DNA from 3 places in the Streptomyces sp. NPDC092045 genome. Region 2 is predicted to be linked to each of the others. Evidence: riboswitches for the same ligand, from Rfam matches in the RefSeq annotation. Region 2 holds a riboswitch; each other region holds the start of a gene.
What was found. Region 2 has a riboswitch for cyclic di-AMP ahead of ACIQKA_RS02770 (C40 family peptidase). Riboswitches for the same ligand answer to the same signal wherever they lie in the genome.
Positions count from the first base shown of each region.

Region 1: linked by a shared signal. The riboswitch ahead of ACIQKA_RS19320 (transglycosylase SLT domain-containing protein) and the one ahead of ACIQKA_RS02770 (C40 family peptidase) in region 2 are both predicted to bind cyclic di-AMP.
Region 3: linked by a shared signal. The riboswitch ahead of ACIQKA_RS17960 (M23 family metallopeptidase) and the one ahead of ACIQKA_RS02770 (C40 family peptidase) in region 2 are both predicted to bind cyclic di-AMP.

Region 1 is NZ_JBIVSC010000007.1:20,932-24,891, reverse strand. Features, by position in the region: gene ACIQKA_RS19325 (phosphoribosyltransferase family protein) at 294-1,631, shown strand; gene ACIQKA_RS19320 (transglycosylase SLT domain-containing protein) at 1,615-2,529, opposite strand; cyclic di-AMP (ydaO/yuaA leader) riboswitch at 2,534-2,717, opposite strand; gene ACIQKA_RS19315 (hypothetical protein) at 3,090-3,710, shown strand; gene ACIQKA_RS19310 (DeoR/GlpR family DNA-binding transcription regulator) at 3,810-3,960, opposite strand, start outside.
Region 2 is NZ_JBIVSC010000001.1:591,326-595,285, reverse strand. Features, by position in the region: gene ACIQKA_RS02780 (ATP-dependent Clp protease proteolytic subunit) at 1-465, shown strand, start outside; gene ACIQKA_RS02775 (hypothetical protein) at 473-769, shown strand; cyclic di-AMP (ydaO/yuaA leader) riboswitch at 1,170-1,300, shown strand; gene ACIQKA_RS02770 (C40 family peptidase) at 1,304-1,780, shown strand; gene ACIQKA_RS02765 (ATP-binding protein) at 2,137-2,574, opposite strand; gene ACIQKA_RS02760 (8-amino-7-oxononanoate synthase) at 2,737-3,915, opposite strand.
Region 3 is NZ_JBIVSC010000005.1:460,852-464,811, forward strand. Features, by position in the region: gene ACIQKA_RS17955 (SpoIIE family protein phosphatase) at 219-1,424, shown strand; cyclic di-AMP (ydaO/yuaA leader) riboswitch at 1,836-1,981, shown strand; gene ACIQKA_RS17960 (M23 family metallopeptidase) at 1,993-3,126, shown strand; gene ACIQKA_RS17965 (aldo/keto reductase) at 3,222-3,960, shown strand, end outside.

The DNA of each region.
Region 1 (3,960 bases), on a different contig from region 2:
CGGGAGCCGGAGCGCCCGCATCCCGGGAAGCCCCTCCGCCGGTCGGGTTCCCCCTGGCCGGAGAGTCCCGGAAGCCTTTCGCCGGAGCTGCCGGAGCTGCCGGAGCTGCCGGAGCCGCCGGAGCTGCCGGAGCCGCCGGGGTCGCCGGAGCCGCCGGAGCCGCCGGAGCCGCCGGGGAGTCGGCCGACCGGCGCGCGATCGTCCTCGCCGAGCGGCCCGACGCGCCTACCCTGGAGGAGCGTGGCCGTCCCGGGCCCGCCCGGGCGGGCGCACGGCCGGAAGGGCGTCGGACCATGTTCTTCAGCGATCGCAGTGACGCGGGACGGCAGCTCGCCGCCCGGCTCGACCACCTCAGGGGCCGGGACGTCGTGGTCCTCGGCCTCCCGCGCGGCGGCGTGCCGGTGGCCGCCGAGGTCGCCGACGCCCTCGACGCCCCGCTCGACATCTGCCTCGTGCGGAAGCTGGGCGTGCCCCACCGGCCGGAGGTCGCGATGGGCGCGATCGGCGAGGGCGGCGTGCGGGTGCTCAACGACGGGGTGATCCACGAGGCCGGGGTGGACGACCGCGCGCTGGCCGCCGTGGAGGAGCGCGAGCTGGCCGAACTGGACCAGCGCGCCCGCCGCTACCGGGGCAGCCGGACGCCCGTGCCCCTCGAAGGGCGGACGGTCCTCGTCGTCGACGACGGGCTGGCCACCGGTGCCACGGCCCTGGCCGCCTGCCGGGTGGTCCGCGCCCGGGGAGCGGCCCGGATCGTCCTCGCGGTGCCGGTCGCCCCGCCCGGCTGGACGGCCCGCCTCGGCGGCGAGGCCGACGAGACCGTCGGCGTCCGCACCCCGGAGGGGTTCTACGCCGTCGGCCAGTTCTACCGGGAGTTCCCGCAGACGCCGGACGACGAGGTGATCGCCTGTCTGGACCGGATCCGGGCCGGGCGCGACCCCGTCGTCCGGGACACGGAGGTGCGGATCCCGGTCGACGGCGCCGTGCTCCCCGGGAGGCTCGCCGTGCCCGAAGGGGCCGCAGGGCTCGTCCTGTTCGCCCACGGCAGCGGCAGCAGCCGCCACAGCCCCCGGAACCGGGCGGTCGCGGCGGAGCTGAACGGGGCCGGTCTCGCAACCCTGCTGTTCGACCTGCTCGGCGAGGCCGAGGCGGCCGACCGGGCGCACGTCTTCGACACCCCGCTCCTCGCGGGCCGGCTCGCCGGAGCCACGGAGCGGCTGGCCGAGCGGCCCGACGTCGCGGGCCTCCCGCTCGGCTACTTCGGCGCGAGCACGGGGGCGGCGGCCGCGCTGTGGGCGGCGGGCGACCCCGCGTCCCCCGTCGCAGCCGTCGTCTCGCGCGGCGGACGGCCGGACCTCGCGGCCGACCGCCTGGCCGGGGTGCGGGCCCCGACCCTCCTGGTGGTGGGCGCCGAGGACCCATTGGTCCTGGACCTCAACCGGCGGGCCGGGGCGCTGCTGCGCTGCGAGAACCGGCTGGCCGTGGTGGAGGGCGCCACCCACCTCTTCGAGGAGCCCGGCGCCCTGGAGGAGGTGGCGCAGCTCGCCACCTCCTGGTTCACCGGGCACTTCCGGGGCCGGAGAGCCCCGGCGACCGGTGCCGACCAGCCGGCGCCGACTAGTAGGCCCCGTTGACGTTGTCGATGGAGCCGTAGCGGTCGGCCGCGTAGTTGCAGGCGGCGGTGATGTTGGCGACCGGGTCGTACAGGTCCATCGCCGTGCCGGGCACGTGGTACGCGAGGAACGTCGGCTCGATGACCTGGAGGAGGCCCTTCGAGGGGGTGCCGTTCACGGCGTTGACGTCCCAGTTGTTGATGGCCAGGGGGTTGCCGGAGGACTCGCGCATGATGTTGCGGTGGATGCCCTCGTAGGAACCGGGGATGCCGTGCCGGGCCATGACGTCCAGCGACTCCCGGATCCAGCCGTCGAGGTTGTCGGCGTACTGGGGGACGGCGGCCGGGGCGGCGGCGACCGCGGGAGCGGCGGCGGAGGCGCCCGTGCCGGTGGTGGCGGTGGCGGCGGTCGGCGTGGCGCGGCGCTCGGAGCGGTTCGCCCGTTCGGCCGTACCGGACCTCTCTGCCCTCTCCGCCTTCGCGGTGCTCTTCCGCTCGGCCTTTTCCTGCGTCTTGGCCCGCGCGGGAGCGGCCTCGGCCGAACCCCGATGAATCGTCAGTTCCAGGCCGGGGTGAATGAGTGACGGGTTGTCACCCACGGCGCTCTGGTTGGCGCGGTAAAGGCTCTTCCAGCCTCCCTGAATTCCCTTCTTCTGGGCGATCAGGGAAAGCGAGTCACCACTCACGACGGTGTACGTGCGCGTGGCCGCCGGGGCCTTGGCGGCGACCGGCGCGGCGGGAGCGGCGAAGGCCCCGACGGCGATCTCCGGGGTCCCGGCGGCGGTCGCGGCGGTCGCGGCTCCGGCCGTGGTGGGGGCGATCAGGGGCAGGGACAGCGCGACCCCACCGGTTCCGACCAGGGCCAGACCGCGGGAGACGCGGCTGCGGCGGATGCGGCGGTGCTTACCGTGTGCAGGCATGACGGATTCCTCTCCGGCGCCTACGAGGTGAGCTGTCGGGTTCGGACGGGAGATGTCCGGCCGCGCGCACGCGGCTGCACCCCGAGCCGTCCCGGATTCCGGGCCGGCGTATTCGTGGGTCCCCCGCTCCTGCCGTCGGGTGAAAAGGGAGGTTGTCGAGCGGCGGCAGGATTAGGCGTTCCGCTCGAATGGAGGTGACCGTAGGCCAGTAATGCGGCGAATAACAAGAGGATCAGGGAGGCGGTCCTCTTTATTGGATCACTGAATTCGGGGAATTCAAGATCGGTCGGGCCGCGGAAGCGCCGAACTTCCTTGTGCGGCACGGGGCGGGGCGGGCGAGGGTCGTGTGCCCGGCCGTGCGGAGTGAGTCGCGTCACCCGGTGGGTTATGTCCGAATATGCGGCGTAATTCCATTGATGGAGAAATAAGCCGAAAATCTATGGAGTGAGACCCTGTGCGGGAGTGAGGGCGCTTTGGGTGCATCGCGGTCACTCAAGGGCAAAGGGCGCAAAGCCGACATCCTTCTCGAAGGATGGAGTGACCGACCCAGGAGCCGCCCGATGTCCCCCGCCCCTCAGTTCGCCCCCGACGCCCTCGACCGCGAGGCCGCCGCCCTCTACGAGAGCGCCGTCTGGCAGCGGATCGTCACCGACTGGACCGCTCCCGACCCGCTCGCCCCCGCCCCCGGGCCGCTGTCGCCGGGGGAGGAGCGGAGCTGGCGGGACCTGCTCAGCGTGCCCGTGGAACGGCTCGTGGCCGAGGCGCTCGACGCGCTCCCCGCCCCGGGCCCGGTCGAGCGCCTCCCCGGCCGGATCGGAGCCGTGCTGCCGGACCGCCTCCACGCCTGGCGCCGCATCGGCCGGCCCGAGCTGCGCCCCTCGGTCCACCTCGGCTACGCGCGCCTCGTCCTGACCGAGTGGGGCTGGCAGAACGCCCCGTACAGGCTGCGCGACAGGCGCGGGGCCCGCTGTGTCTGCGGGGCGCTCCTCGCGGCCCACCGCCTCGGCCACGGCGGCGCGGACACCATGAACGAGGCGGCCGCCTGGATCATGACCGAGCTGCGGTCGCGGGGCTGGCGGGACCTCATCGGCCCGTGGAACAGGGCGCCCGGGCGCACGGCCGAGGACGCCCTCGACCTCCTCGACGCCACGATCCGGCGCGCCGCGCTCGCCGGCCGCTGACGGCGCCGCCGGGGCGTGCGGACGTCGCCCGTGCCCGTCGTCCCTCCGGTCGCCGCGGCCGGTTGCCGAGGCGTCCCTCCGCCGGGAGGGGCGGGCGGGTCAGACGGTGAGGACCTTCACCCCGGCCTCGGCGAGCCGGGCGGCGGTCTCCGGCGCGATGCCGGTGTCGGTCACCAGGGTGTCGATCCGGTCCAGGCCGCAGATCCGCGCGAACGCCCGGCGGCCCATCTTCGAGGAGTCGGTCACCACG
Region 2 (3,960 bases):
CTGGAGTACGCCGCGCCCGAGCAGGACATCGCGCTCTACATCAACTCCCCCGGCGGCTCCGTCACCGCCATGACCGCCATCCACGACACGATCCGGACCCTCGCCTGCGACGTGGCGACCACCTGTCTGGGCCGGGCCGCCTCCAGCGCCGCCGTCCTGCTCGCCGCCGGCACCCCGGGCAAGCGGACGATGCTCCCCGGCGCCCGCGTCACGCTCCGGCAGCCCGCCGCGGAGGAGCCCCTGCACGGACGGCCGAGCGACCTCGACGTCCATGCCCGCGAACTGCTCCGCCAGCGCGCCCTGATGGCCGGGCTGCTCGCCGGGCACACCGGACGGAGCAGCGAGCGGGTCGAGGCCGACCTCGACCGCCTCGCGGTCCTGGACGCCCCGGCCGCGGTCGAGTACGGGCTCGTGGACCACGTGATCACGAGCCGGCGCGCCGCGGCCGGCCGCGCGGCGCGGTGAGCGGACCGTGGTTCCCGAGCCGCCGCCGCTGCCGGCCCTGACGCGGGCCGAGGGCGAGCTGATCGACGCGTACCTCGCGGTCGTCGACCTCCTGGGGAAGATCAATCCATCCAGAAGTACGCATACCTATGGGGCCCTGAGGGCGGCTCAGGCCCTGGTGGGACGCGCGGAGGAGCTGCGCGAGGCGCTGGCCCTCATGCACGCGCGGGGTGAGAGCGAGGTCCACGCGGACACCCTGGCGCGCGCCCTGCGGGTGTTGGACGGGGAGCGGCGGGCCGGCCGGGTCACGCTCCCCCGGGCATGACGGAGTTGACATTCCGGCATGTCGTGTCGAGGGCCGGACGGCCGACGCCCCCGCCGGAACGGCTCGTCCGTTCGGTGGAGTCGACGAGTCGACATGTGGCTCGGGCGAGTTGCGCACGGGGTGTACACATCTGGCGGAATCGGACGTTCCCTCGCTGGTGCGGGGCTCGTCGGCCAAACCTCCGACGATCACGAAAGCATCCTGTCCACCCGAATGGATCAGTCGTGAGGACTCTCACATAACGCCGTTTCCACTCGGATTTCGACCAGGCTGTGGGGCAAGATCCCTGCCGACGACAAGCCCCCGCCATCCGAGGCGGGGCGGTCCGGGCGGACGCCGAGTCCTGCCGCCGTCCCGGACGCCTGGTCGACAGGATTGGATCGGCAGGAGTGGAGGACCCGAGCAGTACGGGCCGTACGCGCTGTTTCCGCAGCGGGGCCGGCCCTTGGGGTGAAGCCGCAGCCGCGGCCGGGCATCTTCGCCTGCCCGAACCCGACAGGTCATCCTTCACAGGCGGCTGACGAAGGGTTGCGCATGACTGCGCAGATGTACGTCCCGTCCCTGCTGTCCCGGGCCGGAGCCGTCTCGGCTCTCACCCTCGCCGCCGTCGGCGGCACGCTGTTCGCGCCGGGCGCGGCACCGGAGGCACAGGCGGCGACCGCACACGCGAACAAGGCGCTGAGCGTCGCCGCCGCCAAGAAGGGGGCGCCCTACCGCTACGGGGCCACGGGACCCTCCCGGTTCGACTGCTCGGGCCTGACGCTCTACGCGTACAAGCAGGCGGGCAAGTCGCTGCCCCGCACCGCGCAGCAGCAGTACAACAAGACGAGCCGGGTCTCCGCCGGCAGCCGGCAGCAGGGGGACCTGGTCTTCTTCCACTCCGGCGGGAAGGTCTACCACGTGGGCATCTACGCCGGGAGCGGCAAGATCTGGCACTCGCCCAAGACGGGCTCCTGGGTGAAGCTCGACAAGATCTGGACCTCGAAGGTCTCCTACGGACGCGTCCGGTGACCCCGCCCGGGCGCTGAGCGGGCGCCGGAGGGGAGGCCGGGGGTGCGGCGGCGCCGCCGCACCCGGACCGCCCCCGCCGCCCCGGCCGCGCCACGCCGGAGGGGCCCGGGGACGCGCCGGACGGGCCCGGGGGCGCGCCGGACGCCTTCTAGGGCGTGTGTCGAAAGTAGCGCCGTCTGCCCGGAGGGCAGGCCCGGCGGTGTCCGGTGCGTGCGATCGCAAGGCGGAGGGTCGCCCCGATACTTGTTGCATCGGGGTGATCCCGACAACGCGGCCGGGGGTGCCCCCGTGCCCGCAGGGCTACGGGGGAGTGCCTGCCGGGCGCCGCCGGGCAGGCGGGACTTTCGACACACGCCCTAGCAGACCACCGGCGCGGCCGCCTTCCACGGCAGGGTGATGCCGACCGTCTTGCCGCCGTCCGGGGTCGGGGTCACCGAGAGGCGGCCGCCGGACCCCGCCGCCAGGGATCGGATGATGACCATGCCGCGTCCGTTGTCCTGCTGGACCGCCGCGGGGAGGCGGCGGGGCAGGCGCGGATGGCTGTCCGTGACGCCGACGTGGAGCTGCTCCCCGCGCTCGAGGCGGACGTCGACCGTGAAGGTGGGCGACTGGCCGAAGGTGTGCAGGACGGCGTTGGTGGCCAGCTCCGAGACGATCAGACGGACCGCGTCCGCCTGGTCGGAGAGTTCGTCGAGGCCCCAGCCGGTGAGGACCTCCGCGACGTACCGCCGGGCGGTGGGGACCGAGGCGGGCTCGCTCGGCAGGGTGACGGTTGCTTCCTGATGGTCTGCCATGGCGACTCTGTCCCTTTCCCGCCGGGGCCGCTGCCCCGGATAGCACTGCGCGTCAGAGTCCCACCGATGGTGCCGCGCCGTACCGGGTTCCACCAGGAAAGAGCCGCCCCTGTCGCCCGAAGCGGTGAACCGTACGAACCGTGAACGGCCCCGGCGCGGCCCTCAGGCGGCGGGGGCGGTCCGCAGGACCGTCTCCACCGCGCGGCCGATCTGCGCGTCCGTCAGGTCGGCGCGGGCCGTCAGGCGCAGGCGCGAGACGCCGTCGGGGACGGACGGGGGCCGGAAGCAGCCGACCGCCAGGCCCCGTTCCCGGCAGTCCGCCGCCCAGCGCAGCGCCGCCTCCGGGGAGGGGGCGCGGACCGAGACCACGGCCGCGTACGGCCGGGCCGCCGTCAGACCGGCCGCGGTGAGCCGCTCGTACAGGGTGGTGGCGACGGTGCGGACCCGCGCGGCGAGCCCCGGTTCGGCGGCGATCAGCCGCAGGCTCGCGAGGGCGCCGCCGACGGCGGCCGGGGCGAGGCCGGTGTCGAAGATGAAGGTGCGGGCGGCGTTCACCAGGTGCTCGATCACCCGGGCCGGGCCGAGGACCGCGCCGCCCTGACTGCCTAGGGACTTGGAGAGGGTCAGGGTGGCGACCACGTCCTCGTCGCCCGCGAGTCCGGCGCCGTGCGGCGCGCCCCGGCCCCCGTCGCCGAGGACGCCGAAGCCGTGGGCGTCGTCCACGACGAGACCGGCGCCGTGCGCGCGGCAGGCGGCGGCGAACTCCGCGAGCGGGGCCCGGTCGCCGTCGACGGAGAAGACGGAGTCGCTGACGACGAGGGCCCGGCGCCCGGGGTGCGCCTCCAGGGTCTTGCGCACGGCCTCGGGGTCGGCGTGCGGGACGACGGCGGTCTCGGCGCGCGCCAGGCGGCAGCCGTCCACCAGGGAGGCGTGGTTGGCGGCGTCCGAGACGATCAGGGAGTCCCGGCCGCCGAGCGCGGTGAGCACCGCGAGGTTGGCGGTGTAGCCGGAGGAGAAGACGAGGGCCGCCTCGAAGCCGCAGAAGGCGGCGAGTTCGCGCTCCAGGTCGGTGTGGAGCAGGGTGGTGCCGGTGACGAGCCGGGAGCCGGTGGAGCCGGCGCCCCAGCGCCGGGCCGCCCCGGCCGCCGCCTCCGTGACCTCGGGCCTGCGGGTGAGGCCGAGGTAGTCGTTGCCCGCCAGGTCGAGGAGGTCCGACTCGGCCGCCCGGGGCCGCAGCGTGCGCACGAGGCCGGCGTCGGCCCGGCGGCGCGCCTCGGCCCCGGTCCAGTCGAACGCGGTGCGGCGCGGGCCCGCGGCCCGCGCGTCGTCGGCCTGTGGCATGCGGGATCCTCCGTCGGCGCCTCCGGCCGTCCGGCCGGTGCCTTT
Region 3 (3,960 bases), on a different contig from region 2:
GGTGGCCCCGGTGGCCCCGGTGGCTTTCGTGCCCGGGCCCACGCCCGGCCCCTGCCCGCCCCCAGCCCCTGCCCGGGCCCGCGCCCAGACTCGCGCCCCCATCGGCCGCACGCCGTACACCGGTCGGCCGTGCGGAGTCGCCGTCCGGCGGGGCGGCGGCCACCCTGGAAGGGAGCGGTGCGGGGCCGCGGCCGGGCGGACCGGGCAGGAGAGAACAGGTGGGGCACCCCCTAGGAGCGGCGGGAGGCGGGCGGCGGGGCGGTGAGGGCCGTCCCGGGTACCGGGGCGCCCGGCGATTCATCCGCGCGCTGCCGCCGCTGATCATCGTGGGCGGCATCCTCTTCGACGTGGCGACGCCCGCCCCGTACACCGCCTCCCCGATGCTCGCCGCCGCCCCGCTGGTCGCCGCGCCCTTCTTCTCCCTGCTCGTCACCCTCCTCACCGGGATCGCCGCCGTCCTCGCCTCCGTCGGCCTCTACCTCTTCAGCGACGACGTCACCCGCGCCCCGGCCGTCGCCGAGACCCTGACCGTGTTCACGGTCTCCGTGCTCGCGCTCCTCATCAACCGGGTGGTGCGCCGCAGCGGTGAACGGCTCGCCTCGGCGCGGGTCATCGCGGAGACCGCGCAGAAGGCGGTGCTGCCGACGCCCGCCGAGCGGATCGGCGGGCTGCGGTGCGCGGCCCGTTACGAGGCGGCGCAGGCGGACGCGTTCATCGGCGGCGACCTGTTCGCCGTGCAGGACACCCCGCACGGGGTGCGGCTCGTGGTCGGGGACGTGCGGGGCAAGGGCATGGACGCGGTCGAGGCCGTCGCCGTCGTCATCGGGGCCTTCCGGGAGGCGGCCGAGCAGGAGCGGACCCTGGAGGGCGTGGCGCAGCGGCTCGAACGGGCACTGGACCGGGAGGGCACCCGCCGGGACAGCCTCGACGCCGTCGAGGGGTTCACCACCGCCGTGCTGGCCGAGATCCCGCGCTCCGACGGCACCGGCACCTTCGACGGTTTCGTACGGGTCGTCAACCGGGGGCACCCGTCCCCGCTGATGCTGCACGGGGACGGGCGGGTCGAGCCGGTCGACCCGAGCCGGCCGGCGCTGCCGCTCGGCATGGGGGACCTCGCATCGTGGCCGGACCGGGCCGAGGCGCGCCCGTACCCGCCGGGCACGACGCTGCTCTTCTACACCGACGGCCTCTCGGAGGCGCGGAACGCGCAGGGCGTCTTCTACGACCCGGCGGAGCGGCTGGCCGGGCGGATCTTCCCCGGGCCCGAGGAGATGCTCGACGCGCTCGTGGACGACGTACGGCTCCACACGGGCGGCGGGGCGACGGACGACATGGCGCTGCTCGCGCTGAACCGCCCGACGGCGGGGCAGCCGGAGCGGCGCCGGACGATGCCGGTGGTGCCGCCGGGCGGCCCCCGGCGCTGAACCGCCGAGCGGGCCCCGGCACTGAACCCCCGGGCGGGCTCCGGTACTGAACCCCGGGGCGGCCCCCGGCACTGAACCGCCGACCAGGCCCCGGCACTGAACCGCCGGACGGCCCCCGGCGCCGAACCGTCCGGTAGGCCCCGGCGCCCCCGGCACCGAACCGTCCGGCAGGACCCGGCGGCCCCGTCACCAGGGGTAGTCGAGAGGTCTCCCTGTGATAACAATTGACGTACCGTCAGATTGCGGAGGTTTTGCCGTTCGGGAGATCCGCCTCACTGAAGGGGCATCAACCGGGGCGAATCCCTACCGATTGAATGAACGATCACGGGGGACGGCTTGGAATCGGGACCCCCTGTCTATTAACGTTCGATAACGCAGCGCGGTCGTCCCAGCCGTCGCAAGAGACGGCACCGTGCGCACGCGCCGAATCCCGAAAGGGAACCGGGGAACCACCATTTGGGGTGAATCGAGCCCTTCGCACTCGTGCGGCCGGCCCGTAGGAGACCTTCCTGCTCCGAACCCGTCAGCTAACCCGGTAGGCGAGAAGGAAGGAAAGGAGCGCGCCTCCGTGGCGTCCAACACCCCTGCCCCCGAAGCCCCCTTCGATGCCTTCGGCGGCGGTGCGGCTCCCTCCGTCCCGAACACCGAGTGGAACCCCACCGAGGACTCCCTCCGCGCCCAGGGCCGCTCCGGCGGCCGGCACCGGGTCGTCAAGCAGCGCTCCAACTTCGCCCGTTCCTCCACCGTCCTCGGCGTCGGCGTCATCGCGGCCGTGGGCGCGGGCGGTCTCGCCACCGCGCAGGACAAGCCGCCGGTGGCGATATCGCTCCCGGACCTTCCCGACCTCAACCTGCCCGACGCCCACGACCTCCCCGGCGTCGGCGCCCTCCTGCCCGGCGCGGAGGAGCGGGAGACGGTCCCCGCGGACCGCGCCAACCCGAACCCGCTGACCTCCGCCGCGTACACCACCGAGGCCGACGAGCGGACCGCGCGGACCGGGCAGGTCACGCGGGCGAGCCTGTCGACGGCGGACGCCCCGGGCGCCGCCGACGCGGGCGAGGCCCTGCGCGCCCGCATCCTCCAGCAGGCCGAGCAGCAGCAGGCCTCCGCCGACGCCGCCGAGAAGGCCGCGGCGGAGAAGGCGGCGGCCGAGAAGGCCGCGGCCGAGGCGCAGGCCAAGGCCGACGCGGCGGAGAAGGCGGCCGCCGAGGCGAAGGCGAAGGCCGAGGCGGAGGCCAAGGCCAAGGCGGAGGCGGAAGCCAGGGCGAAGGCCGAGGCCGAGCGCCTCGCCAAGCTCGCCGCCAGCTACTCGATGCCCCTCTCCTCGTACTCCCTCACCGCCACCTACATGCAGTCCGGCTCGATGTGGTCCTCCGGCTACCACACCGGCCTCGACTTCGCGGCCCCCACCGGCACCCCGCTCAAGGCGGTCCACGGGGCCACCGTCAAGTCGGCGGGCTGGTCCGGCTCCTACGGCTACCGGATCGTCCTGGAGCTGGAGGACGGCACCGAGATCTGGTACTGCCACCTCTCCTCCATGACGGTCAGCGCCGGCCAGACCGTCGGCACCGGCGAGACGATCGGCCGCGTCGGCGCCACCGGCAACGTCTCCGGCGCCCACCTCCACCTGGAGATCCACCCCGGCGGCGGCGACGGCGTCGACCCGGCGGCCTGGCTGCGCTCCAAGGGCCTGACGGTCTGACCCCCGGGCCCTCCCCGGGCCCTCCCCGGGCCATCCCGGGGCCCTGCCCGGGCCCGCGCGGAATAGGCCCGGCGGCGGAGACCGTTGATCACCCCATGACCTCTCTCCGTACGCTGGGCACGTCCGACCTGCACGTCTTCCCGCTCGCCCTCGGCGGCAACGTCTTCGGCTGGACCGCCGACGAGGCGCAGTCCTTCGCCGTCCTCGACGCCTACACCGCCGCCGGCGGCAACTTCGTCGACTCCGCCGACGTCTATTCGGCCTGGGCCGAGGGCAACGAGGGCGGCGAGTCCGAGACCGTCATCGGCCGCTGGCTCGCCTCCCGCGGCAACCGCGACGACGTCGTGGTCGCCACCAAGGCCGGCGCCCACCCCCGGTTCAAGGGGCTCTCCGCCCCCACGATCAAGGCCGCCGCCGAGGAGTCCCTGCGCCGCCTCGGCACCGACCGCATCGACCTGTACTACACCCACTTCGACGACGAGTCCGTCCCCGTCGAGGAGATCGTCACCGCCCTCGACCAGCTCGTGAAGGAGGGCAAGGTGCGGGCCGTCGCCGCCTCCAACATCTCCCCGGAGCGGCTCCGGGCCTCCCTCGACTTCGCCGAGGCCGAGGGCCTCGCCCGCTACGTCGCCCTCCAGCCGCACTACAACCTGGTCTCCCGCGACACCTACGAGGGCCCGCTCCTGGAGACCGCCGAGCGGACGGGGCTCGCCGCCGTCCCGTACTACGGCCTCGCCTCCGGCTTCCTCACCGGCAAGTACCGCCCCGGCACCGCCGTCGACAGCGCCCGCGCCGCCGGGGCCGGCAAGCACCTCGACACCGAGCGGGGCCGGG